DNA from 3 places in the Rossellomorea sp. FM04394 genome. Region 1 is predicted to be linked to each of the others. Evidence: riboswitches for the same ligand, from Rfam matches in the RefSeq annotation. Region 1 holds a riboswitch; each other region holds the start of a gene.
What was found. Region 1 has a riboswitch for S-adenosylmethionine ahead of ACCB35_RS10150 (methionine biosynthesis PLP-dependent protein). Riboswitches for the same ligand answer to the same signal wherever they lie in the genome.
Positions count from the first base shown of each region.

Region 2: another riboswitch for S-adenosylmethionine. It lies ahead of ACCB35_RS01120 (Na+/H+ antiporter NhaC family protein); the one in region 1 lies ahead of ACCB35_RS10150 (methionine biosynthesis PLP-dependent protein).
Region 3: another riboswitch for S-adenosylmethionine. It lies ahead of metK (methionine adenosyltransferase); the one in region 1 lies ahead of ACCB35_RS10150 (methionine biosynthesis PLP-dependent protein).

Region 1 covers NZ_CP168654.1:2,030,180-2,041,161, forward strand. Annotated here, with positions in the region: gene ACCB35_RS10120 (phosphatidylserine/phosphatidylglycerophosphate/cardiolipin synthase family protein) at 1-494, shown strand, start outside; gene ACCB35_RS10125 (hypothetical protein) at 607-762, shown strand; gene ACCB35_RS10130 (HAD hydrolase-like protein) at 1,021-1,677, shown strand; gene ACCB35_RS10135 (NUDIX domain-containing protein) at 1,691-2,317, shown strand; gene ACCB35_RS10140 (metal-dependent hydrolase) at 2,414-3,040, shown strand; T-box leader at 3,108-3,351, shown strand; gene ACCB35_RS10145 (tryptophan--tRNA ligase) at 3,406-4,398, shown strand; SAM riboswitch class I at 4,519-4,629, shown strand; gene ACCB35_RS10150 (methionine biosynthesis PLP-dependent protein) at 4,721-5,845, shown strand; gene metC (cystathionine beta-lyase) at 5,838-7,022, shown strand; gene ACCB35_RS10160 (bifunctional homocysteine S-methyltransferase/methylenetetrahydrofolate reductase) at 7,039-8,889, shown strand; gene metH (methionine synthase) at 8,870-10,982, shown strand, end outside.
Region 2 covers NZ_CP168654.1:198,935-209,916, forward strand. Annotated here, with positions in the region: gene ACCB35_RS01105 (divergent polysaccharide deacetylase family protein) at 1-365, shown strand, start outside; gene ACCB35_RS01110 (LVIVD repeat-containing protein) at 566-1,933, shown strand; gene ACCB35_RS01115 ((S)-benzoin forming benzil reductase) at 2,094-2,849, shown strand; gene ACCB35_RS01120 (Na+/H+ antiporter NhaC family protein) at 3,469-4,785, opposite strand; SAM riboswitch class I at 4,875-4,979, opposite strand; gene ACCB35_RS01125 (MFS transporter) at 5,353-6,525, shown strand; gene ACCB35_RS01130 (hypothetical protein) at 6,677-7,285, shown strand; gene ACCB35_RS01135 (DUF2187 family protein) at 7,474-7,746, shown strand; gene ACCB35_RS01140 (DUF2533 family protein) at 7,820-8,080, opposite strand; gene cls (cardiolipin synthase) at 8,165-9,613, opposite strand; gene ACCB35_RS01150 (alanine/glycine:cation symporter family protein) at 9,731-10,982, opposite strand, start outside.
Region 3 covers NZ_CP168654.1:3,471,129-3,482,110, forward strand. Annotated here, with positions in the region: gene ACCB35_RS17465 (TIGR01212 family radical SAM protein) at 1-588, shown strand, start outside; gene ACCB35_RS17470 (class I SAM-dependent methyltransferase) at 585-1,157, shown strand; gene ACCB35_RS17475 (LLM class flavin-dependent oxidoreductase) at 1,204-2,205, opposite strand; gene ACCB35_RS17480 (immune inhibitor A domain-containing protein) at 2,317-4,686, opposite strand; gene ACCB35_RS17485 (tetraprenyl-beta-curcumene synthase family protein) at 5,038-6,111, opposite strand; gene ACCB35_RS17490 (lysophospholipase) at 6,126-6,929, opposite strand; gene ACCB35_RS17495 (gamma carbonic anhydrase family protein) at 7,015-7,530, shown strand; gene metK (methionine adenosyltransferase) at 7,759-8,961, opposite strand; SAM riboswitch class I at 9,173-9,316, opposite strand; gene pckA (phosphoenolpyruvate carboxykinase (ATP)) at 9,646-10,982, shown strand, end outside.

The DNA.
Region 1 (10,982 bases):
TAGATAAGACAGTAAACTGGATTAACAGTTCGGAAGAGAGCATCACGATTACAACGCCATACTTTTTACCAAATGGGAAACTTGTATCAGCTTTAAAGAAAGCAGTGAAGCGCGGGGTGAAAGTGAAGATTCTCGTCCCGGACAATACCGATGCATGGTTTACGAAGCCGCCAAGTTATAGAATAGAGAAAACTTTGTTGGAGAGCGGAGTGGATCTCTATTTATACGAAAAAGGATTTTTCCACGGGAAAGTGCTGATCATTGATCATAAATGGGCTGATATAGGTACAGCCAATTGGGATCCACGAAGCTTCTACTTAAATGATGAGAGCAACTGTATCATTCGCGATGCCAAAGTTGCCGGGGAATTAGAATCACTCATCCAGAATGACATTAATGATAGTAAGAAGCTGACCATGAAGGCCTTTAATGAACTCCCTGCCTGGGAAAAAGCGCTTCGTAAAACCCCTGATTGGATATATTATTATTTCTGAGAATAAATATTTTTATTGAATAAGAAAATATGGTAAAGTGATTTCATATCTTAATAAGAATACACCTTACCGAAGAAAGGGATTGTCCATGAGCGAGCTCTTGTTTGTATCTTTGTTTATTCTTTCGTTATTGGCTTTTAAGTTTTTTAACGTGTTAAAGAAGAAGCATGTATCAAAGTCTCACAAGTCAGTAGCAGTTAGTATCGTGATCTTTTCTGTTATCGGCATGATGTTGACGGTCCTCTTTTATCTTCCCAATGCATCTTAAAGAAAGCAAGCTATACACCGATTTAAGGAGTAAACACACAAGAGAAGCATTCTTGTGTGTTTTTTTGCGATGTTTTAGTGATAGTGTGAATAAAATAATGACCGGTCCTACATTCTTACTGGCAATAAACGCAGTTGCTTTCATTCTGCTGTGAATTTGATATGATTATAGAAGGCTTATTTCAAATAAGCAAGATAATGACTTAAGTATAAAACGCCCAACATTTTGAGGTACGAAAGGCAATAAAGGAGAATATGGATGAAAGCTGCAATGATTTTTGACATGGATGGAACTTTATTTCAAACGAATCGTATTCTTGAAGCTTCACTTCATGATACCTTTCAACTACTAAGAGATGAAGGAATGTGGAAAGGGGATACACCTCTTGAAGTATATAGAGAAATTATGGGTGTACCTCTTTCTGTTGTGTGGAAAACACTTTTACCACATCATCCCTTACATATACATGGTAAAGTGAATGAAGTGTTTCAAGAAAAGTTGATTGAAAATATCCAGAAAGGAAAGGGAGCTCTCTATCCACATTCGGAGGAAATATTAACCTATTTAACAGGGAGAGGGTTTCCGGTCTTTGTGGCAAGCAACGGATATCCTCATTATTTAAAGGCGATCGTCAAGTACTTTCGTTTGAACCAATGGATTTTAGACTGCTACAGCATTCAGGAAATACAATCAGATGACAAAGGGGAATTGATTCGAAAAATCAAAGAAGATCACAATCTTACACATGGGATTGTGATTGGAGATAGATTGTCTGACTTCAAAGGAGCAGAGTTAAATCAATTTCTTTCGATAGGTTGTGCCTTTGATTTTTCTCAGGAAAAAGAATTACGTGAAGCGGATATTGTGGTTAAAGATCTCTTGGAGGTTAAAAAGTATCTGGAAGAAATGAAATGAAAGAGGGATTAGGGTGGAGAATGAACAATTAGCCGTCTTTGATAAACACGGTAATAGGCTTGGAGTAGCCAGTCGTTCTGAGGTGCATCTAAAGGGATATTGGCATGAAACTTTTCATTGCTGGCTTGCGCATTATGATAAGAGTAGTAGGGAGGCCTATATTTATTTCCAACTGAGAAGTGATAAGAAAAAGGATTTCCCCGGCTTACTTGATATTACCGCAGCTGGACATATTTTATCGGAGGAGAAGGTTGAGGATGGTATAAGGGAAGTTCATGAAGAGCTTGGGCTTCTTATTACGATAGATGAACTGCAATCATTGGGAATTGTAAAAGGAGAGTTAATTCAACGGGATATGTTCGACCGGGAACTAACTCACGTGTTCTTGTATTCCAAGCCGGTTGCATATGACGAATTTCAACTTCAGTCAGAAGAATTGTCCGGTATTTACCGTTCGACTCTTCAAGATTTTAATGCACTAGTTGAACAAACCAAAGCGGAAATCGACGTGGAAGGATTTCTTGTAAATGAGGCAGGAAAAAAGGACTTCGTTAAGCAAAGGGTGAGTTACCATCACTTTGTTCCTCATGAAAGGTCCTATCTTCTTGACATTATTTCGCGCATATCGGCTCATCTTTAGAAATTAATCCGTACTTCCCATAGTCAGTATGGATAATAAAGGCTATTATAGTAATCTAGTACATACATATTGTGATAAGAGAGTAGGAGGACACACTTGAACGGCACAGCACATATGGCAATAGGAGCAGCAACAGGATTTATTGTGGCCAACTCATTTGGGTCTGGTCCGGATATAACCGCAGCCCTCGTTGCAATAGGCGGGGTATCCGGACTCATGCCTGATATGGATATTGACGGAAAGCTTAGTAACAGGGTTACTCTTTCATCGAAAATGATCAGGTCAGTGGCACAAATCATTGGTTTTTTAATGATGGTATACAGCTATCTTGAAGGTATAGGGAAAGAACGGTGGCTTGGGATTGGTTATGGAGCCGGAATGATGATTCTCTCAAGTTTCATCACTCAGAGAAGGATGCTGATGATCACCGGGGTCGGCGTAACGGCATGCGGTTGGCAATTGAATGAAACGTGGTTATTTTTGTTGGGGATATATATCATCATCGCTTCATTTGTTCCACATCGGAGTTACACCCACTCTGTCCTTGGAATCATCTATTATGGAGTGATTGCCCATTATCTTGAGTCTTCCTTAATGATGGATGGAGTATTCGAAGCTTGTGTAATCGGATATGCCAGTCACTTGATCGCCGATATGAAATTTCTTCCTTTTAATAAAAGAGGCATAAAGCTTTTCCTTCCCCTCTTCTCGAAAGAAATATAATCCTATGCAAACACCTATTGACCATTATTTTCCGATGCATTAAAATAATGGAAACAAGTAAATACTTGAAACGGCAATGATAAAGAAAAGTAGGCGAACGAAACACTTCAGAGAGCTGATGGTTGGTGCAAATCAGTGTGGGAAGGTCGTTGAATGGGCTTTGGAGCTACCAGGCTGAAAACAGTAGGTTATGGCGGATGGTCTCACCGGTAAAAGAGACAGTGTATTGAAGTCTGAACTTCTGTACATGAAAAGCGCGTTTACGGTAGGTAAGCGAATGAAGGTGGCACCACGGGTTTCTCGTCCTTTTTTAAGGAAGAGAAGCCCTTTTTGTGTTCTTTCATGATATAAGGGAGGAGATAATGATGAAAAAACAAGTTCTGACGGGTATCAAACCAACAGGGCGTATTCATTTAGGGAATTATATCGGTGCGATTAAACCTGCATTACGATTGGCAGAAAATGAATCCTACAACACAGCTTATTTTGTTGCGGATTATCATGGTTTAACGAAGATACATGATCAGCATGAAATGAGAGAACTGTCCTATGGAGTGACAGCAGCCTGGTTAGCCTTAGGGTTGAATCCTGATCGAGCGATCTTCTACCGTCAATCCGATGTACCTGAAATCTTTGAATTGAGCTGGATTCTCGCTTGCTTTGCACCGAAAGGATTAATGAACCGCGCTCATGCGTATAAATCAATGGTCGAAGATAATCAAAACAGCGGCAGAGAAGCAGATGCAGGGGTCAACATGGGCTTATTCACCTACCCGATATTGATGGCCGCGGATATCCTTCTATTTCAAACTGAACTGGTTCCTGTTGGAAAAGACCAAATTCAGCATGTTGAAATTGCCAGGGACCTGGCAGAAAACTTTAATAAGCAATATGGCGAAACATTTGTTCTTCCCGAGTATATCATACAGGAAGAAACATCTGTTCTACCGGGACTTGATGGAAGGAAAATGAGTAAAAGCTATAACAATACGATTCCTTTATTTGAAGAACCGAAAAAACTGCAAAAACTAATCAATAAAATCAAAACAGATTCCTCAACCCCCGAAGAGCCTAAGGATCCTGAATCGTCCGTCATATTTTCGCTCTACAAAGAATTCGCAACATCCGATCAAGTTGAAGAAATGAGAGGGAGATTTCAAGGAGGAATAGGCTGGGGAGAAGCGAAAAAAGAACTCTTTGGAGTCATGAATTCATTCATTGAAGAACCGCGATCCAAATATAAAGAACTGATGGCAAATCCCCATTTGCTGGATTCCATACTGCAAATGGGAGCAATAAAAGCGCGGGAAAAAACGATCCCATTCATGAAAGAGATTAAAAGGAAAATAGGAATTTAAGATTGATTGAAATATAACATCGTGAGGGATTTGTTTTTCAGATAATTCATAATTCTTATTGACTTTTCTTTTCCTTTGTTATAAGTTATGGGAAAGTTATTTTTCACAAATTCATATTGTTTCTTATCAAGAGAGGTAGAGGGACTGGCCCGAAGACACCTCAGCAACCAGCCGCAAGATTCAGGTATGGTGCTAATTCCAGCAAGTTGATGTCAACTTGGACGATAAGAGGGAGAACGAACGTACAAAACCTTCTTATTTTCATAAGAAGGTTTTTTTGTTTTTTCCCTTTTCGTTTTCAGGGAGAGAAAAGGAGAGAAGAATGTTGAAAAAACATATTGATACTTTGCTTGTCCAGGCAGGGAACCGGAAGGATCCTGCAACGGGTGCTGTGAGCCTGCCCATTCATTTATCGACTGCTTATGAACATAAGGGGATTGGCCAATCGACAGGATATGATTACACGAGAACAGGAAATCCAACACGCGGCACCTTAGAGGAAGCTCTTACTCTATTAGAGGAGGGGCACAGGGGATTTGCCTTCAGTTCGGGGATGGCAGCGATTCAGGCAATCCTTGGCTTATTCTCGACTGGGGATGAATTGATCGTATCGAGAGACCTTTATGGGGGAAGCTACCGTTTATTCGTTCAGTATGAAGCACAATACGGAATCAAATTTCATTTTGTTGATACAAGTGATGCAGGCTCTATAGAAGAACAAACTTCTAACAGAACAAAAGCCATATTCCTTGAAACGCCAACCAATCCATTGATGAATGAAGCAAGTATATCTGAGGTTGCCGGTATTGCAAAGCATAATGGATTGCTTTTAATTGTCGATAATACTTTCTATACACCTGTGCTGCAAAAGCCTCTCACTGAGGGAGCAGACATTGTCATTCACAGTGCGACGAAATACTTAGGGGGCCATAATGACGTGCTGGCGGGAGTCGTGGTCGTAAACTCAGAGGAGTTGGCGGAAAAAATCTACACCATTCAAAATTCAATCGGCGCGGTTCTCGCACCTTTTGATTGTTGGCTCTTATTAAGAGGGATGAAAACCCTTAGTCTCAGAATGGCTCAGCATGAAAAAAACGCAAGAAAACTTGCCGACTATCTTGAGGGGCATGAATGTGTAACGGACGTTTTGTATCCGGGGAAAGGCGGCATGCTCTCTTTTCGCATCGCAAAGGAAGAATGGGTGGCACCCTTTCTCCGCCAATTAAAAGTGATTACGTTTGCTGAGAGTTTAGGGGGGGTTGAGAGCTTCATCACCTATCCCGCAACCCAGACACATGCAGACATTCCTGAAGAAGAACGAAAAAGGCTTGGTATCTGCAACAGACTCCTGCGGTTTTCTGTAGGAATCGAATTTATTGATGACCTGATAGCAGATTTGGAGAATGTTTTTCATCAATTGGAAAAAGAGGTGCTTACGTATGAGTAAAAAACCATTTTCACTACAGACGTCACTCATTCATTCTCACGGATTTGATGAAGAAACAGGAGCGGTCTCTACGCCGATTCATCATGCAACAACTTTTCATCAACAGGATTTCGACCAGTATGGAACATATGACTACAGCCGATCGGGAAATCCAACGAGGGAAACCGTCGAGGAAACGATAGCTGAGCTCGAAGGAGGGGTAAGGGGATTTGCCTTTTCATCCGGAATGGCGGCAATCTCAACAAGTTTTCTATTATTATCGAGCGGGGATCACGTTCTCGTATCAGAAGAAGTATACGGTGGGACCTACACGATGATCACGGAAGTCCTCACTAAGTTTGATATAGAATACTCCTTCGTGAACATGAAGGACCTGCATGAAGTGGCTTGTTCAATCAAGCACAATACAAAAGTGATCTATATGGAGACACCATCGAATCCGCTGCTGAACATCACGGATATTGAGGGAGTCGTTAAGCTTGCCAAGGCAAATGGATGTTTAACGTTCCTCGATAATACATTCATGACTCCCCTGCTGCAAAGACCGATCAGTCTGGGTGTAGATGTTGTCCTCCACAGTGCCACGAAGTTTCTTGCCGGCCATAGTGATGTCTTAGCGGGGCTTGCGGTAACGGGGAATGAAGAGATTGCGGGGAAACTTGCTTTCCTGCAGAATTCGTTTGGTGCGGTCCTCGGGGTCCAGGATTGCTGGCTGCTCTTAAGAGGAATGAAAACACTGCACGTAAGGTTGAAGGAGTCTTCTGAATCGGCATATAAGATTGCAAGCTTCCTAGAAAAGAGAAAGGAAGTTGAAGAAGTGTACTACCCGGGCTTGAGCTATCACCCCGGTCGTGAAATTCAAGTTCGCCAGGCAGAGGGGCCAGGTGCGGTTCTTTCCTTCCGATTGAAAGGAGAAGAGGAAGTGAAGCAACTTATACAACATGTAAACATTCCCGTATTCGCCGTAAGTCTTGGGGCAGTGGAATCCATTTTATCCTATCCTTCAAGAATGTCACATGCTTCCATGCCAAAAGAGGAAAGGGAAAGAAGAGGTATTACAGATGGTTTATTGCGATTATCAGTAGGACTTGAAAACGTGGATGAATTAATTAATGATCTTAAAAACGGTTTAGATAGTATTCAAAAGATCAATAGAAACAACGTGATAAATCTATAAAAAAGGAGGGAACGTCATGAAGCCATTGCTGGAAGCACTGAAAGAGAGAATATTGATTGCTGATGGGGCGATCGGAACACTTTTGTATTCATATGGAGTGGACAGATGCTTTGAAGAATTGAATCTATCCCACCCCAATGAAGTGTTGAAAGTCCATAAAGAGTATATTGATGCAGGAGCAGATATCATTCAAACCAATACGTATGGAGCCAACTATCAAAAGCTTTCCAGATACGGATTGGAGGATTCGGTAAAGGAAATAAATACAGCTGCCGTTCGTCTGGCAAGAAAAGCAGCAGGTGACAACACCTATATCCTGGGTACCATCGGGGGAATCAGGGCGATCAAACAAAATGTGTCGCTGGAAGAAATCAAGAGAAGCTTCCGGGAACAGCTATACTGTTTATTACTAGAGGGTGTAGACGGCATTTTACTTGAAACCTATTACGATTTTGAGGAATTGACAACTGTATTAAACATTGTAAAGCGTGAAGCGGACATTCCTATCATTGCTCAAGTTTCCCTTCATGAAACCGGAGTTCTTCAAAATGGAATGGAAATAAGAGATGCCCTTCAACAATTAGAATTACTGGGAGCAGATGTTGTCGGCATCAATTGTCGCATGGGGCCATTTCATATGGTGAATTCCTTAGAGGAAGTTCCATTACCTAAACGGGCGTTTCTATCCGTCTATCCCAATGCCAGTCTGCCAAACTATGAAGAAGGCAGATTCTATTACTCTGCTGAGCCTGATTACTTTGGGGACATAAGCAACGAATTGCGATTGCAAGGTGCAAGAATCATTGGTGGCTGTTGTGGAACCACACCTGATCACATTCGTTCTGTAGCTGCAAGGTTAAAAAGCCGGGAGCCCGTGAAAGAAAAAGTGGTGAAAAAGAAAAAGGTTGTTCAGTTATCATCACCTTCTGTCAGGGGAAACTTGCTGCATGAGCAGGTAAGAGAAAAGAAAACGATCATTGTTGAACTAGATCCACCTAAGCATCTCGACACGAAGCTTTTCTTCCAAGGGGCTGAGGCATTAAAGGAAGCTGGAATTGATGCACTTACGCTTGCTGACAATCCGTTAGCGTCGCCTAGGATAAGTAATGACGCCATTGGGAGCATGGTCAGATCCAAGTTTGACCTTACACCTCTGGTTCACATCACTTGCCGGGATCGAAACCTGATTGGACTTCAGTCTCATTTAATGGGCTTACACACGTTAGGGATACACAATATATTAGCAATAACGGGTGACCCGGCCAAGATTGGAGATTTTCCAGGGGCAGCATCCGTTTATGATTTATCTTCCCTTGAACTCATTGAATTGATTAAACAGAACAATGAGGGGATATCCTTTTCAGGTAAATCACTCCGGGAACGGACTCAGTTTTCAGTAGGTGCAGCTTTCAATCCGAATTTCCGTCATTTAGACGCTTCCGTAAAGAGGCTTGAAAAGAAAAAGAAAGCAGGTGCTGACTATTTCATTTCTCAACCGATCTTTGGGAAAGAGCAGCTGATTCAAGTACATGAAGCTACAAAGCATTTAGATGTTCCGATCTTTATAGGGATCATGCCGTTGATCAGCTCAAGAAATGCAGAGTTTCTACATCATGAAGTACCTGGAATCAACGTTCCAGAAGAAACAAGACAAAGAATGAAGGAAGCGGGAAGTGATCCCGTCATTACAAGAGCAATTGGCATGGAGATAGCCAAAGACTTACTTGATACAGCAATAGATCTGTTTAATGGGATTTACCTTATCACACCTTTTGTACGTTATGATATGAGCATTGAATTGATTCAACATATACAAGAGAAAACAAAACCGGAAAGAGAGGTTCCCTATGGCCATCACTTTGTTTGAAGAGCAGCTTAGGAAAAAAATACTCGTACTCGATGGAGCAATGGGAACGATGCTTCAACAAGCGAATTTATCGTCGGAGGATTTTGGTGGAGAAGAGCTTGAAGGGTGTAATGAAAATCTGGTTTTAACAGTGCCAGAGGTGATCTATCAAATCCATCTTGAATATTTGAAAGCGGGGGCAGACGTGATTGAAACGAATACGTTTGGTGCAACTCCCATTGTACTGGACGAATATGATTTAGGCTCTAAAGCATATGAAATTAATAAAGTAGCAGCTGAAATCGCCAAAAAAGCTGCAGGAGATGTCTCAACCTCCGAGTGGCCCAGGTTTGTTGCAGGATCTCTAGGTCCAACTACCAAAACCCTATCCGTAACAGGAGGGATAAGCTTTGATGAGTTAGTAGACAACTATCGTGTTCAAGCAGAAGGACTTCTCGATGGAGGAGTCGATGTACTGCTGCTCGAAACGAGTCAGGATGCTTTAAATGTAAAAGCAGCAAACCTCGGAATTCGAAGTGCCTTTGAATCCAGAAAAAAAGAGATCCCCATTTTGTTATCCGGAACCATTGAGCCGATGGGCACTACACTGGCAGGGCAGACAATCGAAGCATTTTATTTATCCCTAGAACATTTAAACCCTTTGGTCGTTGGTCTGAACTGCGCAACCGGACCTGAATTTATGCGCGATCATATTCGCTCCTTATCAAATCTGGCCACTACCTATGTCAGCTGTTATCCCAATGCAGGACTTCCGGATGAAGAGGGGAATTACAATGAAACCGCTGATTCACTCAGTGTAAAGATGAAAGGTTTTGCTGAGAAAGGCTGGCTGAATCTTGTTGGAGGGTGCTGTGGAACGACACCGGAACATATTCGTGCCCTTTCAGATGTGGTGAAAGGATTACCTCCTCGTAAACCCAATGAGTCTCACCCTCATGCAGTGTCGGGAATTGAAGCCTTCGTCTATGAGGATGCAGACAGAAGACCGATCCTGGTAGGAGAACGGACGAATGTCATCGGTTCCCGTAAATTTAAACGATTGATTGCAGAGAATAAAATAGAAGAAGCGTCAGAGATTGCGAGAGCGCAAGTGAAAAATGGAGCTCAAGTGATCGATATCTGCCTTGCAGATCCCGATCGAGAAGAAGTAGAAGATATGAATGTATTTATCCAGGAAGTGGTGAAAAAAGTAAAAGTTCCACTTGTCATCGATTCAACGGATGAGAAAGTGCTTGAGACCGCCTTGAAATATTCTCAAGGGAAAGTAATCATAAACTCGATTAATCTCGAAGACGGAGAAGAGCGGTTTGAGAAGATAACAAAGCTTATGAAGGAATACGGAGCGGCGGTTGTCGTAGGAACGATTGATGAAAAGGGAATGGGAGTGTCTGTAGAACGTAAGGTAGAAATTGCCATCCGCTCACATAAACTGTTAACAGAGAAATATGGTGTAGCTTCAGAAGACATCATCTTTGACCCTCTCGTTTTTCCTGTGGGAACAGGGGATCAGCAATACATTGGATCAGCCAATGCCACCGTTGAAGGGATTAGACAGATTAAGGAAGCCTTACCTGAATGCCCTCATATCTTAGGGGTTAGTAACGTTTCTTTTGGACTGCCTCCTGTTGGGAGAGAAGTGCTGAATGCGGTATATCTTTACCACTGTACCAAAGCGGGGCTGGATTATGCCATAGTCAATACGGAAAAATTAGAGCGCTTTGCCTCTATTCCTGAAGAAGAAGTTCGAATGGCTGAGAAGCTCTTATTTGAGACGACGGATGAAACACTGGCTGTATTTACTGCATTTTATAGAGGGAAAAAGAAAGAAGTTAAGGTTCCTGTAAACACAATGACCTTAGAAGAACGACTGGCTCATTATGTAGTGGAAGGAACGAAGGAAGGGCTTATTGATGACTTGAATCTAGCCCTTCAACAATATGATGCTCCTCTTGATATCATCAATGGTCCCCTTATGGCCGGAATGAGTGAAGTCGGAAGATTGTTTAATGATAACCAGCTGATTGTAGCGGAGGTATTACAGAGTGCCGAAGTCATGAAAGCATCCGTTGCTCATTTAGAACCGCATATGGAAC
Region 2 (10,982 bases), 1.8 Mb from region 1:
AGAGGGTCATGAGGATCGTTTTAGAGGTATGCAAGGATAAGGGGTTATTTTATTTGGATAGTAAAACAACGGGAAAGAGTGTCATTCCCAAGCTTGCAAAAGAATTAGGCGTTCCATTTCTTGAAAACGAATTATTCTTTGATGATGTCTATACCATCCAGCATATCGGAAAGCAAGCCAAGATTCTTTCGAAAGAATTAGACAGTGACAACTCAACCATTGCCATTGGTCATGTTGGGGTTACAGGGATCAAGGTTGCCACAATGCTCGAAGAATTTATTCCTCTCTATGAGAAAAAAGCTTCCATTGTCCCACTGTCAGATTTAATCCCTGAATATCATTTAATTGATGAGAGCATGCCTTGAATGGTGTGCTTTTTTTGTGGTCAGAAAGGATTAGTTTTATCCCTATCAATTGAACTAAATATTCTAAATATTACGAAAGTAAGTAGTCCTTTTCATCTGTTTTCATATGGATTTGGTGACAAGTCTTCTCTTCTATGTTAAAACATATAAAACCATAAAAAGAAATTAATGGTAATAAAGTCCGGGAGGCTGTTAGTGAAATGAAAAAAAATCTTCTACTAAAATCTGTTTTTATTGGTGCATTAGGATTAGCTATGATTACGCCAACCGCATCTGCCCATGACGTATTAGACGATGTTTCAATTGAAAAAGGAGCTGAAGCCGGTAGTCTTGCTGTCATCCCGCAGTTAGAAGGAAGTAAAAACGTGAGCGGCTGGAACGAAGTAGCGGCTGTCCAGTTAAAAGAAAAGGATGGAGTTCAGAATAATACCGCAGATGTTTATGCCCATAAAAATTTTGCTTATGTTGGAACCCATACAAGTAATGGTGGAAACGGTGGCGTAAGAGTATTTGACTTGAAAGATCCTTCAAACCCGATTGAAGTTGCTTCTTTTGGAGATGAAATTCCGGGTACATGGCAGGAAAAAGTTGTTGTAAAGCAAGTGAATACGAAGGATTTTACAGGTGATTTAGCTGCGGTAAGTGTACAACGGCTCGATCGAAGTAACCCTGACTCGGTTGGTGGAGTACTATTGTATGATGTAACAGATCCATATCATCCTAAGAAATTAGGTTTCTGGGCAGTTGATCAGCGAGCATCGGGTACCCACGAGTTGTACTTGGCGAAACAGGGAGACCGAGCATTTGTACTGGCAGCAAGCAATTATGCGGATTACTACACACATGGGGAAAAGAAGGATTTCTCATTAGTAGAAGTTACGGACCCTGCCAACCCGAAAACGATTTATGAATTCGATCCGAGACAACTTGATGAAGTTCCGGATGACTTTAATGGCTATCATTGGAATGCACCCGACGGCAAGGTCCGTCCTGTTTTCAACCATAGTGTCATGACGGATGAGAATGCACAAACCGCATTCCTGTCATTTTGGGATTTAGGGACAATCATGCTGGACATAAGCGACCCGGACAATCCTGAGTACTTAGGACGTACTGAATTTGCTTCACTACAACAAGGGTCTGCCCACTCTGCCCAAGTAGCGAAAGGGGGAACCGTGCTTATTGAGACGAGAGAGGTCTATGCTCCTAAAAGAGAAGGGTATGAAGAGTCATACGGGTATACGAGAATCTTTGATATTAAAGATAGGTCCAACCCTAAATTATTAAGTGATTTCAAAACGGATTTAGTCGACAATGTCGAGGATGGGGTTACATTTGCAAACACAGTTCATGATCCTAAAGTAGTAGGGAACACCCTCTACCTTTCCCACTATGCTGGAGGAGTAAGAGCGGTTGATATCTCCGATCCTTCAAAGCCAGAAGAGATCGGAAGATATGTACCGGAAAACTCATTTGTATGGGGCGTATTTGCTAACCGGAACTATATACTTGCTTCCGACATGGGAACAGGTTTAAAGGTGATTCAGAAAAATAATAAATCAGAGTAAATCCCTAATGGCTCTGCGATAAAGTCGTTCTTTGTCGTGGAGCTTCCTTAAGCGGAAGAATTTGATCTCAATTGTAAATGTTATATTAAACCAATGCTTATTTTTTTGTAAAAAGAGGACTCTCCCTTATAATCAGAAGGTGAGAAGGAGATGAGTCGATATGGATTATGCAATTGTGACAGGAGCAACAAGAGGCTTGGGAGAGTCGATTGCCAAGCTTTTTATCGAAAAGGGCATAGGGCTGATCAATGTTTCGCGATCAGATAATGAAAGACTGCGAAAGCTTGCCGGGGATAAAGAGGTATCGTATGATTTCTTACCGTGCGATCTTGCAAAATCAGGAGAAACAGAAGCGGTCTTCCGTGAAGCTGGTAAAAAGGTATTTGGATATAAACCTGAAAGAGTGTACGTTGTCCAAAATGCCGGTGTGGTGACACCAATCAACCCTTCTGGTGAAGTAGAAAACCAAGCTCTTGAAACGAGTGTGCATGTGAATTTACTATCTCCCATGATCGCAACCAATGAGATGATAAAAGCAGCCCGTGGTTCTGAATCGAAGATGATCATGATCAATATCAGCTCTGGAGCAGGAAGTCGCCCTGTATATGGCTGGAGTACGTACTGCGCAACCAAGGCGGGAGTGAACATGCTGACAGAAACCGTAAGCTTAGAGCTTTCTAAAAAGCATAGCCGACATCAAGTGATTGCCTTCAGCCCTGGTGTGATGGATACGGACATGCAAGGGGAAATCCGTTCATCCTCGAAAGAAGCCTTTGCCGATGTCGAATCCTTTCAGCGCTATAAAGAGGAAGGAATGCTCCGTGAAACAAATACCGTGGCAGATGCGCTGGTTAAGCTTGTGACAGAAAGCGAACTTGAAAGTGGCAAGCTTTATCATGTAAATGATTTATTATAAAAAGAGAGCAGATTCCTGTAAGGGGATCTGCTTTTTTCTTATCAAAAAGCTCATTTCGTAAAGTTTGTTGTTATTATAGAAGAGAAAGTACTAGTTGATTTCCGCTCCAGGATGCTCGCTTTCCGCGGGGCTGGCGGTGAGCCTCCTCGGCTGCGCCTCCGGGGTCTCACCTGTCCAGCTATTCCCGCAGGAGTCGAGCATCCTTCCGCTCCAATCAACTTTCTGAGCATGAATCCTTAATCGAAAACAATTAAAAGAAGCTTTCTAGCAAACAATCTCATTTAAGTTAAGGAGAGATTGTCTCTCTTAAGGAAGTATCTTTTAAGTAATTTTGTTTTCTAGCACAGTTTGAAGCTCTGTCACAAAAAAACTGTAAAAGATGGTGAGGGGAACTGCGCAGACTCCTGCGGAAGTACGGGCGTGCCGAGACCCCGTTCGGCTAAGCTGAGGAGGCTCGGCCGAACGCTAGCTGCAAGCGGAGCAGTTCCCCTCACCATCCAGCACTCACTAATTGACAGAGCCTTAACAGTGCTTATGTTAAAAAGCAACAATCTTTGCGAAAAGAGAGTATCAAAAAAAGAGACAAACCTCAAAGGATTTGTCTCTCTACTCTCATTTATTAAGATCGAACCGGATTTGCATCAGGTGCTGATTTGCGAGTGAATTTAGGAAGTGCAAATCGAATGGCAATAAGTCCGCAAACAGCAATCAGGACAGGGTAGAAAGCATATGGAATGATGCTGATCGGTGATATGCCTGCAACTTCAGCCACTAACAGAGCCTGTGCTCCGTAAGGAATCAATCCTTGAACGGAACAAGAGAAAATATCAAGGATACTGGCTGATTTACGGGCATCAACGCCATAGTTCTCACTGATCGTTTTAGCAAGCGGGCCAGCAATGATGATTGAGATCGTGTTGTTTGCTGTGCAAAGATTAGTAGAACTTACTAATCCTGCTGTAGCAAGCTGTGCTCCCTGAGGAGACTTGATTTTGCGAGTGGCGTGATAAAGTAAAGCCTGAATTCCGCCGTTATGGCGAATGAGTTCGACAACTCCGCCTATCAGCACAGAAAGGATGACAATCTCTGCCATGCCAGTCATCCCATCGGCTACACTCCCGAAATAACTGGCTGGGGTAAAGCTTCCATCAATGAATCCAATGATTCCAGCTAAAACAATTCCGCCTAACAAAACGACAAACACATTTAATCCTGCAAGAGCACCGATGATAACTCCAAGGTAAGGCAGAATTTTGATCCAATTAAAGCTTTCCGCTCCGACAGTCGACTGATTCCCCATAGTAAGAAAAAGGAGAATCACTATTGTGACGATGGCAGCAGGTAATACAATAAAGAAGTTGACTTTGAATTTATCTTTCATTTCCGTTTTCTGTGTACGAACAGCTGCAATAGTTGTATCAGAAATAAATGATAAGTTATCTCCGAACATCGCACCTCCAATGACCGTTGCCATGGCAAGGGGCATAGAAATATCTGTCCCTGAACTAATCCCGACACCGATTGGCGCGAGTGCTGCGATCGTCCCCATGGATGTTCCCATCGATAACGAAATGAAAGCAGCGATAATGAATAATCCCACAATGATCAAGTTACCAGGCAGCACGGAAAGGGCAAAATTCACGGTTGAATCAACGGCGCCCATCTTTTCAGCTACTCCTGAAAAAGCCCCTGCTAAAAGGAAGATAAAGACCATGATCATGATATCAGGATGACCGGCTCCTTTAGCGAAACGCTCAACCTTAGCCGTTAACGTCTCTTTTCGGTTCATCAACAGACCTACAACGGATGCAATGATAATTGATACTAATACAGGAAAGGCATAAAAGTCTCCTGAAATGATGCCTGCTCCAAGGAACAGAGAAACAAATATGATTAAAGGCAGTAATGCCAATAGATTTCCTCTTTCTTGATTCATTCCTAACACTCCTTTGTCATCGTTCAATTTACTAACATACAAAAAACCCCTTCCAAAATAAGAAGAGGTTTCAATAGAACGAAACACTCCCCTTATCTTTCAAGCATTTCGCTTGCTGGATGTGGCACAGCACTCAATATGAGTCCGCTGCCGAGACATCGCAGGGCCAGTCCCTCCGTCTCTCTGGATAAGAAGAATATCGTATTTAGTTGATTTAAAATATACTTCCATACTTTAAAGGGTTTATTCAAAAAAGTCAAACGGGAAATTTTTCTGAACCAAAAGCGAAGGCGGCTCGTTCAGTCCCGACAAGCATAAGACGAGAACGCCGGAAAGGCGCCTTTTGCCTTTTTGGCGTTCTTGGGTTATGACCTCGAGGGACTAGCCGCCACAGCTGGATGAACCAAAAGCGAAGGCGGCTCGTTCAGTCCCGACAAGCATAAGACGAGAACGCCGGAAAGAGCTTTGAAAAACATGACTTTATCCATAATAAGGCATAAACTCATGGACAATTGAACGTTCAAGGTCTACTATAAGGAAGACAAAAACATCTTGGGGGATACGGTAGTGGAAAGAAATGTACGAAATCAAATTTTTACCTTGCAAGGATTCTATTTATTAACGTTCTTCGGTGTAGGTAGTTTATATCCCTTACTCAGTGTGTATTTGAGCGAAAGCGTAGGGTTAAATGGTTATCAGATTGGAACGATCATGTCTGTAGGTCCCATCATGATGATTTTCTTCCAGCCTATTTGGGGAATGGTCAGTGACACAACTAATCGTCCTACCGTGGTTCTTGGTTTAACCTCTTTAGTGGCGGGAATCTTTGCACTCGGTTACTTGTTTATGGACTTTTACTATGGCCTGCTTCTAGTGGCCATTCTAGTCGCGATTTTTCAAAGTGCAATCATTCCTGTATCAGATAGTATCAGCTTGAAGTATACAAGTAAAGTCCGGTATAACTACGGTAATATCCGTCTGTTCGGTTCATTGGGCTTCGGGATTGCTGTCTTTATGATGGGGAAACTTTCGGAAGGTTTCATCGGTCCCACCATCATCTTTTACTCTTTCTTTATCTGTCTAGTATTATCAGGATTCCTTTCCTTTCGGTTTCCTAAAGAGAGAGCGGCAGCAAAGCTTGATTTAAAAGCAGGGATGAAAGAATTATTTACAATGAAGAAATTCCTCATTTTCTTAGCTGTAACCTTCTTAGTATTCGGTCCAAACCTGGCCAATAATGTTTACTTCGGCTTATTTGTTGAGGATTCTGGGGGGACGTATGCCGGAATCGGTCTTGCGTTTTTAATCGCTGTCTTATCAGAAGTGCCCTTTATGAGGATTGCCGGGGGATGGATTGATCGGTTCGGACTTTTAACAGTTGCAGCGTTAGCGGGTGCTGCGTCCATGCTCCGTTGGCTCTTTTACTTTACAGAGCCCAGTCTTTGGCTGGTTTATTCATCGGCGGTTATGCAAGGTCTGGCCATAGGGCTATTCATTCCGGCCGGATTGCGCTACATTAAAGAAATCACGCCTTCCCATATTACAGCAACAGCCGTTACCGTGTATTCAGCAATCGGAAACGGGTTGGGGAATTGGTTCAGTACCTTTGTCGGTGGTTTTATCTATGAAACGTATTCCATTTACACGGTGTACTTATTCTTCGCAGTCTTATCCCTATTAGGTATTTTCCTTTGCTTCGTTCTCATGAAAGAAGAGAAGAAGAATGCACTTGCCTATTAATTTATTATTTCCAGGCGTCTAATGAGAGTCTCTCTCTTAGACGTCTTTTCTATTTGTTAGAAAATTTAAATAAATTATAATAAAGGAAGGATTTACCTATACCGGCGTATAATAATATATAGAAGCAAACTATTTTGTGGGTGATGACATAATGAGGATCAAATGGGTTTTCATAATAGGGATAGTCCTTTTACTTACAGCATGTACACCCGAGCAGACATTTCAAAAAGACCGATCAAGCAAGACAGTACTCACGATTGAACCTTATGAAGTAAATGCAAAAGAAAAAGAGCTGATTATGTTCACAGGGATTCAGGATATTCAATATTTTGAGATGGACGGAAATCTCGGAGAAGGTGATGATCTGCAAAAGACGCTTGAGGTATATGAAAATGGAAAACTTGTGGAGAACGATCCTTTTTCTTCTAATCAAGTGGAGTACCTATTCAAGCAGTCTCTCTTATCCTTTGGATTTACTTCAGATGAGGAAAAGTTCAAGTTTATACATGGCAGTGAAGGTGGAACGTTTACCATGGTGAATGATTTCGGACCTAGTGGATATACCTTTGGCAGTTTTCTTTCAAAAAAAACCACCTTAGAGAAAGGTCAGCCCCTATATTTGTATGCTATTGCAGGAACCGAAGACGGTCAAATTTCAGGGTTAACCCTTGATGAGATGGGTAAGCCTTCAGGAGGAATCCTGGAAGCAGACAAAGCGTATGTATTCAAAGTCATGGTAACCGACCGTTCAACAGAATGAATTATCCAAAAGACGAACGGCAACGGTCTTCAAAAAAGTAATATGAAAAGGTTTTGATCATCTTGAATTGTGGTACAAGTAGGATAAGATATTTAAAAAGTAATCTCTTAAATGCATCGATTAATAGTTATAAATTTCTAAAATACCAATAAAAATAGCGTCTAATCTATAGAAAAGGGGATTTTAAAATGGAGAATACATTCGTCTACTCAAAAGATAATGCCAACCTTGGAGATACCGTCCAATTTAAAAGAAAGAAGAATGTCATCAATGGTGTGGTGACCACTCTTAGAGAAAACACGGTCATCGTCAAAATGGATAAAGATGTGGCAAAAAAGCTGGATTTACCAGACGATCAAACCGTTGTGGCACATAAAAACTATGTCGTCATTGAAAGAGCTGAAAATGATTCACAACCTGTATTTGTATATGATGGGTGGAATAGCGCATTAAAAGCCTAAGCCCCCTCTGCAAAGAAAAAGATCCCAACACGCCTTCACCATCAGCATGGCTTAAGACGTCTTAGGATCTTTTTTATTTTAATTTACTATTTACATATTCCTCAACCATTTGAGTGGTGACAAGCTTTCTTTGGGGCACGACACCTTGACGGGCAAGGGCGTTGATTTCATTGGTCACCTGATTAATCTTATCCGTTGTAAACGGTTGTTCAGCTAAACAAAGCTGGACAGCTTCGTCGATCTCTTTTTCTCTACGTTCATCCAATAGCATAAACTGTTGAACCAGTTGATTTTGTTTACTAGAATGTTTTGAAATGTCTTTATGTACACTCATGATTTCATCCCTCTCTGATTTGACGCATTATACCCTCTATTATGCCTTTATCAACCTACTCATGGCAATGTCCAAATACTACTTCTATAAGATAGGGGACAGGAGCCTTGAAATCGACTCCTTCAGTTTAATCATTAAAGGTCTTTCATTATATCCGTCCAGTGTCAATTCTCTACTCTTTTCAATATCGTTTATAAACACAGCACTGAGATTTTCAGAGAGAGTTTGGTCATATAAAAAGGCATTGACTTCAAAGTTGAGGCGAAAGCTTCGAACATCGATATTGGCTGTACCGACAGAAGAAATGGTGTCATCCACTACGATGGTTTTGGCATGAATAAAGCCATTCTCATAAATATATATCCTCACTCCTGCCTTAAGTAATTCCCCGATATAGGAATAAGTCGCCCAGTAGACAAATAAGTGGTCAGGCTTGTTTGGAATCATAATGCGTACATCCACTCCCGTAAGCGCGGCAATCCTTAATGAATCCAACAGGCTCACGTCCGGGATGAAATAGGGGGTTTGAATATAAATGGACCTCTTCGCTGAAGAAATCATCTTAATATATCCATTTTTTATCTGCTCCCATTCAGAGTCGGGACCGCATGTCACAATCTGGACTCCGACATGGCCGGAAAAGGAAGACTGCGGGAAGTATCGTAAATCGTAGGCAATCTTCTTCGAACGGCTGGCTTGATTCCAATCCAGAATAAACCGTGTCTGCATGGCAAGTGTTGAGCTCCCGACAATCCGCAGGTGAGTATCCCGCCAATAACCGAACTTAGGATTCAAGCCCAAATATTCATCCCCAATATTAAAGCCGCCTACATACCCTACTTTCCCATCGATAATCACCAGCTTTCGGTGGTTACGATAGTTTAGGCGGAGATTGATAAAGGGGATTTTCGAAGGGAAAAACACGGCTACTTCACCGCCTGCAGCAAGAAGTTCTTTAAAGAATCCTCTTCTTGTGCGCCGCGAGCCCATTTCATCATATAAAACGCGGATCTTTACGCCTTGTTTGGCTTTCTCAGTAAGCTTCTCCAGGATTCGCTTACCTAAGTCGTCTTTCTTAAAGATATAATATTGAAGATGTATATGATCCTGTGCTGATTCCATGTCTTCTAATAAGGACTCAAATTTGTCCTCCCCATGAGTGAACAACTGTACTTCGTTATCCTGGGTCAAAAGAGCTTCATTATTCAGGAGATGCATATAAATAAGGTCCTGATATCTGGAGGACGTTTCATTTTTAAAAGGGAATCGGTGTTCTCTCAAGGAATGTACTTGCTTTTGAATTAAATCATCAATGCCTATTTTCTTCATATCTTCCCAGTCGAATAATCGCTGTCTGCTTAAGTTTTGTCCAAAGATTAAATAAAGTATAAAGCCGAGGAGGGGAATGAAAAACAGGACCATAAGCCAGGCCCAGGTCGCACCGGCATCTTTCCGCTCCAGGAAAATGATGACGCCCGCGAGAACTAAGTTAAGAACAAATAAAACCCCTAGAAGAGTAGATAGGATACTCATAGTATGTAAGGCTCCTTTAACTAGCTTTCTATAAGTAGTATACCTGAGAATGGAATAGAAAAAAATGACAAAGAAAAACAGAGCAGACTGTCAGCCTGCTCTGTTCGGTAGGAATCTTTAATCGTTCACAGCTTTTTTATTCATTTCCCGTCCACGTGTAGGCCAGCTTTCGACACCTTTTAAACCAGGAATATCATCTGCATAGAAGGTCGGGTCCAGCCCTTGTCGACGCTGCGTCATATAGTTATCCAATGCTTTAAAGGCAATTGGTGCTAAAATACCGATGGCAATCAAGTTGGTAAGGGCCATTAATGCCATGGAGAAGTCTGCCAAGCTCCAAACAATATCAAGGCTTGCAACAGAACCGAATATCACCATACCTAAAGCAATGAAGCGATATATCAGAAGTCCGGTCTTACTCTTATTGATGAATGGAAGATTGGCTTCCCCGTAATAATAGCTTCCAATGATGGAACTAAAGGCGAAGGTGAATATCGCAATCGCTAAGAAAATACCAGCCCATGAGTTAAAGTGCTCAGACATGGCTGCTTGAGATAGCTCGATACCTGTCAGTCCGGAACCGTACGCATCTGAAGTTAAGATGATAAACGCGGTTGCAGAACAAACGAGCAGCGTATCAAAGAATACACCAAGTGCTTGAATGAACCCTTGTTTGACCGGGTGAGAAACAGATGCTGTAGCGGCAGCATTCGGCGCACTACCCATACCAGCTTCATTAGAGAATAGTCCTCGTTTTACACCGTTCATAATCGCGGCTCCAATTCCGCCACCAACCACTTGTTCAAATCCAAATGCACTTTTGAAAATAAGTGCGATGACTCCCGGCATTTCCGTAATATTCGTAATGACTACAAATAAGGCTAATACAATATAGAAGACCGCCATGATTGGAACAATGATGGAAGAAAAGGTCGCTATACGTTTAACGCCCCCGAAGATGATGAGTGCAGTCAAACCGGCTAACACAATACCGATAACAAACGTATTGATTCCGAATGAATTACTAAAAGCTGTTGCGATGGTGTTACTTTGAACCGCGTTAAAGGTTGTCCCAAAGGAAAGGATGATGGTGACAGCAAAGATCGAACTCATCCAGGGCTTGCCCAGTTGTTTCTTCATATAGTAGCCGGGGCCGCCTTTAAATCCAACCTTATCCTTTTCTTTGTAAATCTGGGCCAGTGTACTTTCGACAAAGGCGCTGGCTCCTCCCAGAATGGCGACAAGCCACATCCAGAAGACCGCTCCAGGTCCTCCAATTGCTAAGGCAATGGCTACTCCTGCTAAATTACCTGTACCAATTCGAGTACCTGCTCCAATAAAGAATGCTTGCAGGGATGATATTTGCTTT
Region 3 (10,982 bases), 1.4 Mb from region 1:
GGTATTTCCATCGCTACCCGTCCGGATTGTCTTCCTGACGATGTAGTCGACTACTTAGCTGAATTGAACGAAAGAACCTATTTATGGGTAGAACTGGGACTTCAGACCGTTCATGAAAAAACGGCCGGATTGATCAATCGGGCCCACGATTATCAATGCTATGTCGAAGGCGTCAATAAATTAAGAAAGCACGGTATACGGGTGTGTTCCCATATTATTAACGGACTGCCTCAAGAAAATGAAGAAATGATGATGGAAACAGCACGTGAAGTGGCCAAACTTGACGTCCAGGGAATTAAAATCCACCTCTTGCATTTACTGAAAGGAACTCCCATGGTCAAGCAATATGAAAAAGGTCTGCTCGACTTCATGGATTTTGATCATTACGTGAAATTGGTTTGCGATCAGCTGGAAGTCATTCCACCGGAGATGATCGTTCACCGCATTACCGGGGACGGACCTATCGACCTGATGATCGGACCGATGTGGAGCGTGAATAAATGGAATGTATTGAACGCGATTGACGATGAACTAAAACGCCGGGACAGCTGGCAGGGAAAATTTTATAAAGTGGATGTGAAAACATGAAATTAGATCGAATCTTACCTTTTGCAAGAGAGCTTCTGGAACGGGCTGTCAAACCGGGAGACATTACTATAGACGCTACACTGGGGAACGGACATGACACCTTATTCCTGGCCCGGTTAGTCGGAGAAAACGGACGGGTATACGGTTTTGATATTCAAGAGGAAGCCATCGAAAACACGAAGGAACAGCTCATCACCCATGATCTTGCTCACCGGGTGACACTCTTTCACCAAGGTCACGAGACTGTTATGAACGTCATTCCTCCATTGCATCATGGGAAAGTGACAGGGGCAGTATTTAATCTTGGATACTTACCGGGCGGTGACAAGGAGATCGTTACACGTCCGAAAACCACGATACTCGCATTGAATCAGATCCTGGAAATGATGGCACCTGAAGGGATTCTCGTCCTTGTCATTTATCACGGACATCCTGAGGGTGCCGTAGAGAGGGATTACCTCCTTCGCTACGTTGAAAGACTGGATCAAAACTATGTTCATGTCCTTAGATACCAATTCATAAATCAGCTGAATAATCCTCCATTCATTGTGGCGTTGGAGAAGAGATGAAAATAGTAAAATAGGGACGGACCTTTTTGAGGTCCGTCCCTATTCTTTATAACAGTTCGTTTGCGATTAATTCAAATGATTTAAGTTTGTCCTGGAAGTCGTATGTGATGCTGACGAGCATGATTTCTTCAGTTTGGTACTGTTCACTCAGTGAAAGTAGTTGTTCTTTCACTTTTTTAGGATTTCCGACGACCATGCGTTTGCGATTTTCACGGACTCTCATTTCTTCAAAAGGCGTGTACTGATAAGCTGCCGCTTTTTCAGGGCTTGGTGTCCCGTTTGAACGCATACCTTGTTCGATCATGAGGATCGCTAAGTCGATGCTGGATGCGACTCTTTCTGCTTCTTCATCCGTTTCAGCACAGACGGCAAACACGGCTACGATGTTTTTGGGCTCCTTCAGATACTTGGAAGGAACGAAGTTATTTTTGTAAGCCTGCGTATATTGGGGACCGCCCTCCCCATTAATAAATTGTGCAAAGGTATACGGTAATCCTTTTTGTGCCGCCAGCATCGCACTGGATGGACTTGAACCGAGCATCCATACTTCCGGCATCGTTTCGATCATCGGGGCTGCCGTCAAACCTTGGTACGGATGTGTGTCTGGTAAGGAATCCGTCAAATATCCAAGGAGGTCATCGATTTGTTCCGGATAACGATTGACGTCCCTCGGCTTCCCGTCGTGCAGGGCCATCGTTGCCATCGGCATTCCGCCAGGTGCCCTTCCGAGGCCTAAGTCAATCCGATTCGGATTCAACCCTTCAAGCAATCGGAAGTTTTCCGCTACCTTGTATGAAGAGTAATGAGGAAGCATGACCCCTCCGGAACCGACACGGATTTTTGATGTATTCTGTGCAAGGTGAGCGATCAAGACCTCCGGTGAAGATCCGGCAAGACCCGTTGAATCATGATGCTCTGATACCCAGAAACGTTCAAATCCCAACTTTTCGGCATGCTGAGCTAATTGTACTGTATGATGTAAAGCCTCTTGAGGGCTCATTCCTTCTGAAATGGGTGACTGATCTAAAATACTTAGCTTGATAGTCAAAATGGACATCTCCTTTTATTGATGTGAGTATTATTATCAATTCCATAGTAAAAAATGTCCACTAACATGCTTAAAGGGTGACTGCCGGGAAGGCAGTCACCCTTTACTTACTTATTTTTTGTAGATCAACACTTTACCGACTGTACCGTCAGCACTTTCTCCTGTTACACGGAAATTCAATCCGTAGTTCGGTACGTTACGTCCAGCGTCTATCAATCCTTTGTTGCTGTAATCCGCACTGTCGTCAAATAATGGATTTTGAGCAGTTTTATTGTCTTTCAGAGTGATTCCAAGAATGTCGCTATAGTCCAGGAACATTTTCTCTGATTTGTTCAAACTGAACGCAGCATCATGTACTTGGTAGCGTGTACCAGCCACAGCTCCGTCACTCCAGAAGTTTGTACTTTGGTCTGCATCCACAACGCCGACAAATCCATCTCCTGGATGAATGCCAGTCCAGTTTTCACTGAATTGCTTATCCACATACCAGACCACTAAACCTTCGTCGAATTGCATTAAGCTTGCACCACGGCGGATGTTGGCAAGACCTTCATCTACACCGTTGTGGCTGCGCCATTCCAGTAGGTAGTAGTGTTCAGAGCGTTTAATACCGTCGTTCTTTTCGAATCCGTCTAAAGTGAATTGAGGTTCTCCTTCAGCGTCATCAAATACTACTTCTTCCCCATCGACGACTAAAGAAAGATCATCTGCGTAGAAGCCAGGATTCGAAACGGCAGCATCCGTGACATACTCAATGGCAACTTCAACTTCTTGACCAGCATAAGCCGAAAGATCAAAGGAAGCGTCAATCCATCCGTTAGAAGAACCAGTGATACCATTCCCAAGATTAGAGTCATGAGGGTTAGTATTAGTAGTTATGTCACTCGCTACCGGCTCTCCGTTAACCGTTACATAAGCGTAATCCCAGTCCGTTTCAATGTCATACCAAGCTTTAAAATTGAACTCAGCAGATGTAGCATTTGTTAAATCCACAGTAGTCGATAAATAATTGTGCAAATCATCAGCACTTCCAGAGAAATACTCATACTCACCGCTAGCCGGCTCATTGATGACTGTTTCTTTTTGTGGAAGATTAACTTTCACTACGTCGTTGTTTGTTCCTTTTGTGTTTGCTTCGTCAAGTAATGCTACTGTTCCTTCATTAGTAACGTCCTCTAAATTGATTTCAGATCCAGTTAACCAGTTACCTTTCGTCCCTTCATTATCAACAACTGCTGATCCTTGAAGCATTTCCTTCATGTAAGGACTGAATCCGGTAGGCTGAGTCCCAGGAATATCCCCGGCCCAACTTCCGCTTGACATGATGGACCAGTAGCTGACCGGTTCTCCTGCACCAGTGTACTGAGTATCGTATTCATCCGGAAGACCTAAATCATGACCGAATTCATGGGCCATGACTCCGACAGCACCGTCTTCAGGTTCGATTGTGTAGTCATAAGCAGCCATTGCCCCGCCCCAATAAGGAACAGTTGCTTCAGTTCCTGGAAGAGCATGAACCCCGCCAAGATTCCAGCGATGAGACCAAATGGCGTCAGATCCTAAATCTCCTCCACCAGCTTCTTCACCCACACCAGAGTGAATCACCATTAAGTGGTCAACCAGACCGTCTGCCTCAAGGTAATTACCATCTCCGTCAAGGTCGTAACGATCCCATTGGTCATAATCAGCAATGTTTACGGTTGGATCTGCCGCAGCTTTTGCTAAGGCTTCTTTTACAAGGCCGCGTGCATTGACATCGCTACCGTCTTCAGTAGGATAGTTGCCACCATACTCAGCGGCAGGCTTACTTGCTGTATACCAACCGGCAACTTCACCTTCAACAGAATAGCTTCCACCCGACTGCTGTTCATAATATTGCTTCATGGAAACATAGTTTTTACCGTCTGGGCCTGTCCATCCACCTGTACCAAACAACATATCCTGATAGTGCTCACGTGAATAAGCATCTTCACCTTCGTAATACATATCCGTTTCTTCAGGTTTCATTTTATTATGCTTTCTGTCCGGATAATCAACTAAAAGTACCAATACCTTATCCGTACGCATTTCACCGTCATACGCTTCTTCTTTCACAGACTCCGGTGAATTCTTTTTGGCTTGTCCCAATTTATTTCCTTTTCCATTCGTCAAATCATTGTTTTTCATTTGTTCTTGAAGCTTCACTTTTTCAGAAGCTTCATTTTCATGTAATTCTCCTGCTTCTTTTTCCGCAGAATCCGCTTTCGCTTTCAAGAACTTCTGCAGTGCTTTTTCAGCCTCAGCAGGTGTCGCATTTTGTTTGATTTTTCCGTCTTTTTTCAACATTTCAATCAGGCGTTCGTCATTCGCAATGCCTAAATCGAAAGGCCCTCCATGCTTATGTTCGTGTTTCACCGTTGGCTTTGCTAACACATTTTCAGGCACTGTGGTTGCAGCTGATGCAGGTACAGCAAATGCCCCTACACTTAATGCCGCAGCCATGGCCATTGTTAATACTTTACGTGATTTCAAACAGTATTCCCCCTCTTTTTTCTGTACTAAATTTTTACACTAATTAAAATATACTCCATTATTCTGAAAAGTAAATATTTTCAGAATATATTAGTTATTTAGTATTACGAAATAATAGTTTTTTAGATAAATAGTATGAAATTCCACGAATGAACGGATGGGTAAATTGTCGCGATCTGATGAAAATCAACGAATACTTTTTTGTATAAATATGGTATTAAAGGTCGAATTTAGTAATTACTCATACGACTTAAGTTTGATGGAATAGACAAAAAAAGGGACGGACCTTCGACACTGGTGTCAAAGGTCCGTCCCTCTTATTCAGGATGTTTTTTTGCGTTTTTTCCATTTGCGGTAGATTTTGCCGTTGATGTAGAAGAATCTCGTGATCCAGCCGGCTTGTCCGATGAATTCTTTGGAGAAGGATTGTACTTTTTCTTGTTTGCTTGCCTTTTCGTCTGACAGGTAAACGCCAATGAGTCCTTTGTTGATCAAACGATGGAAGTGAGCGTGCGGCAGCTCATGGGTATGTTCATCTGCTTTTTGCAAGAAATGAAGGAGTCGACCTTTTAAGTGCTCATCGTCCTCATAATAGAAACAAAAGTTTAAGTCTCCTCCCTCGAGGTCCTCATCTTGGTCGATGAAGTAGTCGAGAAGAATATGTAAGCCCTGAATATACGGAAAGTATCCGCTTTTTATTTTCTCTGTGTAGGACGGCTGAAAATCGCTGCGACAGGCGTATGATACTAAACAGAATATACCGAGGGTCGAACCTGAGCAGGCGGAAAACTCGTACCAATTCATTTCAGGGAGGTTCGACCGGTGTGTTTCAAACCAATTCTGAAGCCTTTCCACTCTCTCCTCTTTCTTCACGTGTTTATGTATCTGCAGATCACAATAGTATTCACACAATTCGAGCAGATCACCCTTGATGCTGCCGTAATGACTTAGATTTGCAAGAACGGATTGACAGGTAAGCACCAGATCCCTGAGATACCCCCCGTCATCCTGATCTGCTCTTAATGCATAGTAATTGACAGGCACAGCGTCCACTGTCAAGGCATCCTTCATGGATTGATGAAGAAGGGTAAAATCCTCTGGATCAAGAGAAACACTTCGATCACACAGATTATCTAAATAATCACTTATCGTTTGATAAGCGACGATAAATCGGATTGTATCCTGTTTTTTATCCAGTGCCAAAAGTGATAAAATCGATCCACCTTCACAGTGAAACGTTTTATGCTCAATACTTGAAAGGGCCTGGTTTCTCAATTCTTGGTTGGGGATCGCTTCTGCACGCCTCTTCCACTCATCTAACTCTTTATGAACAATCGGAAAAACATTTCGGTATACTCTTGTCATTAACGAAAAGGGATCACTTGGAATGGACACCTTTACCACCTCTTTTACAAAATGTAACCTAACGCTTTCAAGCGACTTTCAATGAAATTTTTGGAGTACTCAAATATATCTTCTCGTTCTGGTTCATTATAGATTTCATGATAGCATTTCGGCCATTCTTTGTAATGCATTTCAGATAAAGACAGTTCGTTGAACCACTTCTTCACTGCTCTTTTATCCACGATTTTGTCGTCACCGGCCTGTAGGACAAGTAATGGAACGTCAGGCATCTTATCAAGATTAACAAAAGCTAATTTTATCGCATGCGCCAGTTCCCGGTACCAGCGTACAGACACTTTGGTGATATAAAGTGAATCATTGCTGTCGATTTCACGGACATCTGCATTTCTCGTTGCCATATCGATTGTTAACCCTGATGGGAATTTAACCATAGGAGCAATTTTATTTAACCCGTAGGACAAAAGCTCGATAGGTTTAGAAGGCGTAGTAACCAAGCCTAAACAAGGTGAGGACAATATTACACCTGCCAGTTTCACATGGGATTCCTGAAGCATGCGGACGGCGACAAGCCCCCCCATACTATGACCAATCATAAATACAGGTAATTCAAATTGATAAGCCGCCTGTACCCAATCTTTCACTTCCACTATATATTCATCAAAGGAATCGATATGTCCTCTTTTACTTCTTGAGGTCATACCTTGACCCGGTAAATCCCCCATTATGACATGGAAGCCTGCTGCACGCCACATTTCAATGAGCCAACCGTACCTGCCATGATGTTCCATTGCTCCATGGATGATGACGATGACTGCTTTTGCTTCTTGATCTGTTTCCCATTTCCACATGGCAAATCCTCCTTTATAGTTCTCTAATTGATTGAATTCTGCTACCATTTATTATAGTAAATATTATTGAAAGGGGTAGTAAAAAATGCTCTATCCGTATTATGATAAAAAACCAGTCATCTCTCACTCGGCTTACATTGCTGATTATGTGACCATCTCTGGGGATGTGGAGATCGGTGAAGAGTCCAGTATTTGGTTTAACACCGTTATAAGAGGGGATGTCGCTCCAACGAAAATCGGTAATAAAGTAAATATACAGGATAATTCCATACTCCATCAGAGTCCAAATAACCCTCTTATTCTTGAAGATGAAGTAACCGTCGGCCATGGGGTGATTCTACATAGCTGCAAAATCCGAAAAAAAGCGTTAATCGGCATGGGATCGATCATTCTCGATAATGCTGAAATTGGAGAAGGAGCCTTTATCGGGGCAGGAAGCCTTGTTCCACAAGGAAAAGTCATACCTCCCAATACACTGGCATTCGGTCGGCCAGCAAAAGTGGTAAGAGAGCTGAACGAACATGATATTAGCGAGATGAAGCGCATTTCCAGGGAATACGCGGAAAAAGGACAATATTATAAGAGCATCAAACCATTTTAACTTCTTATATACTTGGGATACCCCATCCTTCCTGAGAATACTCATGGAAGATTTTCTTGTATGAAGGTCCCCGTTTCAGATTTATCTACCGTTTTCAGAATATATCTAGCAAAGTCGGAGTATATCTGCCATTCCACGCAATAAAATAAACTCCCCCACCGCCAACCCCTATCGAAAAAAAAGACCAACACCCTGATAAGTGTTGGTCTTTTCTATCTATATCTTCTCTTATTCGCTTAATGCTTCTGCTTTTAATGCTTCAGCTTTGTTTGTACGCTCCCAAGGAAGATCAAGATCGTTACGGCCAAAGTGTCCGTAAGCAGCTGTTTGCTTGTAAATCGGACGACGAAGGTCCAACATTTTGATGATTCCTGCAGGGCGCAGGTCAAAGTTGTTGCGGACAACATCAATCAATACGTCTTCTGATACTTTACCCGTTCCGAATGTGTCGATTGAAATCGATACCGGTTGAGCAACACCGATTGCATACGCTAATTGAACTTCACATTTTTCAGCAAGTCCCGCTGCCACAATGTTCTTCGCTACGTAACGTGCTGCATAAGCCGCTGAACGGTCCACTTTCGTTGCATCCTTACCGGAGAATGCACCACCACCGTGACGAGCGTATCCGCCGTAAGTGTCAACGATGATTTTACGTCCTGTAAGTCCTGCATCACCTTGTGGTCCACCGATAACGAAACGGCCTGTCGGGTTGATGAAATATTTCGTCTCTCCATCGATCAGTTCTTTCGGTACAACCGGGTCGATGACATATTCTTTCAAGTTGCGCTGGATTTGCTCAAGCGTCACTTCAGGGTGATGTTGAGTAGAGATAACGATCGTGTCGATACGGACCGGCTTATCGTTTTCATCGTATTCAACGGTTACTTGCGTCTTTCCATCCGGACGAAGGTAAGGAAGGATTTCTTCTTTACGAACTTCAGTCAGGCGACGGGAGATTTTGTGTGCAAGGGAAATCGGAAGAGGCATAAGCTCTTTCGTTTCATTACAAGCGAATCCAAACATTAGCCCTTGGTCACCTGCACCGATTGCATCGATTTCTTCATCCGTCATTTGACCTTCACGGGCTTCAAGTGCCTGGTCTACACCCTGAGCGATATCAGCAGATTGCTCATCGATGGATGTAAGTACTGCACATGTTTCAGCATCAAAGCCGTATTTCGCACGAGTGTAGCCGATTTCACGGATCGTTTCGCGAACGATTTTTGGAATATCGACATACGTACTTGTTGTAATTTCACCTGCAACAAGAACAAGACCCGTTGTAACAGACGTTTCACATGCCACACGGGCATTCGGATCATTGGTAAGAATTGCATCAAGAATTGAATCAGAAATTTGGTCACAAATTTTATCTGGATGTCCTTCGGTTACGGACTCAGATGTAAACAGACGACGTTTAGTTGACATCAAGGTTCCTCCTTAAGCTATTTGTTAGACTCTGATCTAACAAAACATTAAACAGATACGGTACTCATTCCCTAAGTAGTATGAAGTAAACATGGTTTTTTTATAAAAAAATCATGAATTATGTGCATTTGATCCACTATAAACAGAAAAAACCCTTCCTCATGATTAAAGCAATAGAGGAAAGGTTTCAGATCATAGCCGCGCCTTTTCTCTCTTATCGTTCAAGGTTCATAGACCTTGCCTCAGTTTAGCACCTTCGCTTAATCGGATCGTTTCAAGAAATGCGATCCATTCACTATTTAGCAGGTTGCTGGGTTTCATAGGGTCTGCTCCCTCCACCAGCTCAGGATAAGAGTATCCGTTCAAGGAACAATGATAACGTTTAGGACTAGAGGTGTCAACTTTTTTTCGAGTGACAGGTTTAACCAATCTTTTAGCCTCTTTTTAAGACTTCCAACCATTTTTCTCGATTAAAATAACCTAATGGGGTAATGAGGCTAAACATTTAGATTTTTTCTTCATATATATAAGAAGAAACAAGCTGTATTTGGACGAAAAATGTGACAAAATGGAGACACATTATAAAATTAAATAAATAGTATAGACTAATAGCTTGATTGTGTTATACTATTTTTGAGAAGTAAGCGATGCCATTAAATAAATTTATATAAAGGAAGGGTTCTAATGAATTCAGTGAGCATGTCTAATGAATTAACAGAATTACTTAACGGTCAAAACATTCAGGAACAATTATCTGTTTCCCAACTAGTTGAAAAAGTCCTTCAACGTAATGAAGGCGTTTTAACATCATCAGGTGCAGTCAGAGCAGAAACTGGTAAATACACAGGACGCTCTCCTAAGGATAAATTTATAGTTGAAGAACCATCCACGAAGGATAAGATTGAGTGGGGATCTGTCAATCAACCCATCTCATCTGAATCATTCGATAAACTATATACGAAAGTGATCAATTACTTAAAAGAAAAAGAAGAAGTATTTTCTTTCAAAGGGTTCGCAGGTGCCGACTCAAAACATAGACTGCCGATTCAGGTGATCAACGAATTTGCCTGGCATAATCTTTTCGCTCATCAATTATTCATTCGCCCAACAGAAGAAGAGCTAAAGGGTCACCAATCAGAATTCACAATCGTTTCTGCTCCGAACTTCAAGGCGGATCCCGAAGTTGACGGAACTCATTCTGAAACATTTATCATTGTATCATTCGAAAGAAGAATTGTCCTGATTGGTGGTACTGAATATGCAGGTGAAATGAAGAAATCGATCTTCTCTGTCATGAACTATGTGCTCCCTGAATCCGATATCCTTTCCATGCACTGCTCTTCAAACGTGGGACGTGAAGGCGATGTGGCATTGTTCTTCGGTTTATCCGGAACTGGAAAAACGACTTTATCCGCAGACCCTAACCGCCGTTTAATCGGAGATGATGAACACGGTTGGTCTCCGAACGGTGTTTTCAATATCGAAGGCGGCTGCTATGCGAAATGTATCGGCCTTACACGTGAAAAAGAGCCACAGATCTTCGATGCCATCCGTTTCGGTTCTGTCCTTGAAAATGTTGTCCTTGATGACAATTCCCGCATCCCGGATTATGAGGATAACACATTAACTGAAAACACGCGTGCTGCATACCCTCTTCAAGCGATGGAGAACATCGTTGAACCAAGTGTTGCAGGACATCCAAATACAATCGTATTCTTAACGGCAGATGCATTCGGGGTATTACCTCCAATCAGCAAACTGACGAAAGAACAAGCAATGTACCACTTCTTAAGCGGATATACATCCAAGCTTGCAGGTACGGAGCGAGGGATCACTTCACCACAAGCAACATTCTCAACATGCTTTGGCTCACCATTCCTGCCACTTCCTGCAACCCGCTATGCCGAGATGCTTGGTAAGAAAATCGATGAGCACAGTGCACAGGTATTCCTTGTGAACACCGGGTGGACTGGTGGAGAATACGGTGTTGGTAACCGCATGAAGTTATCTTACACTCGTGC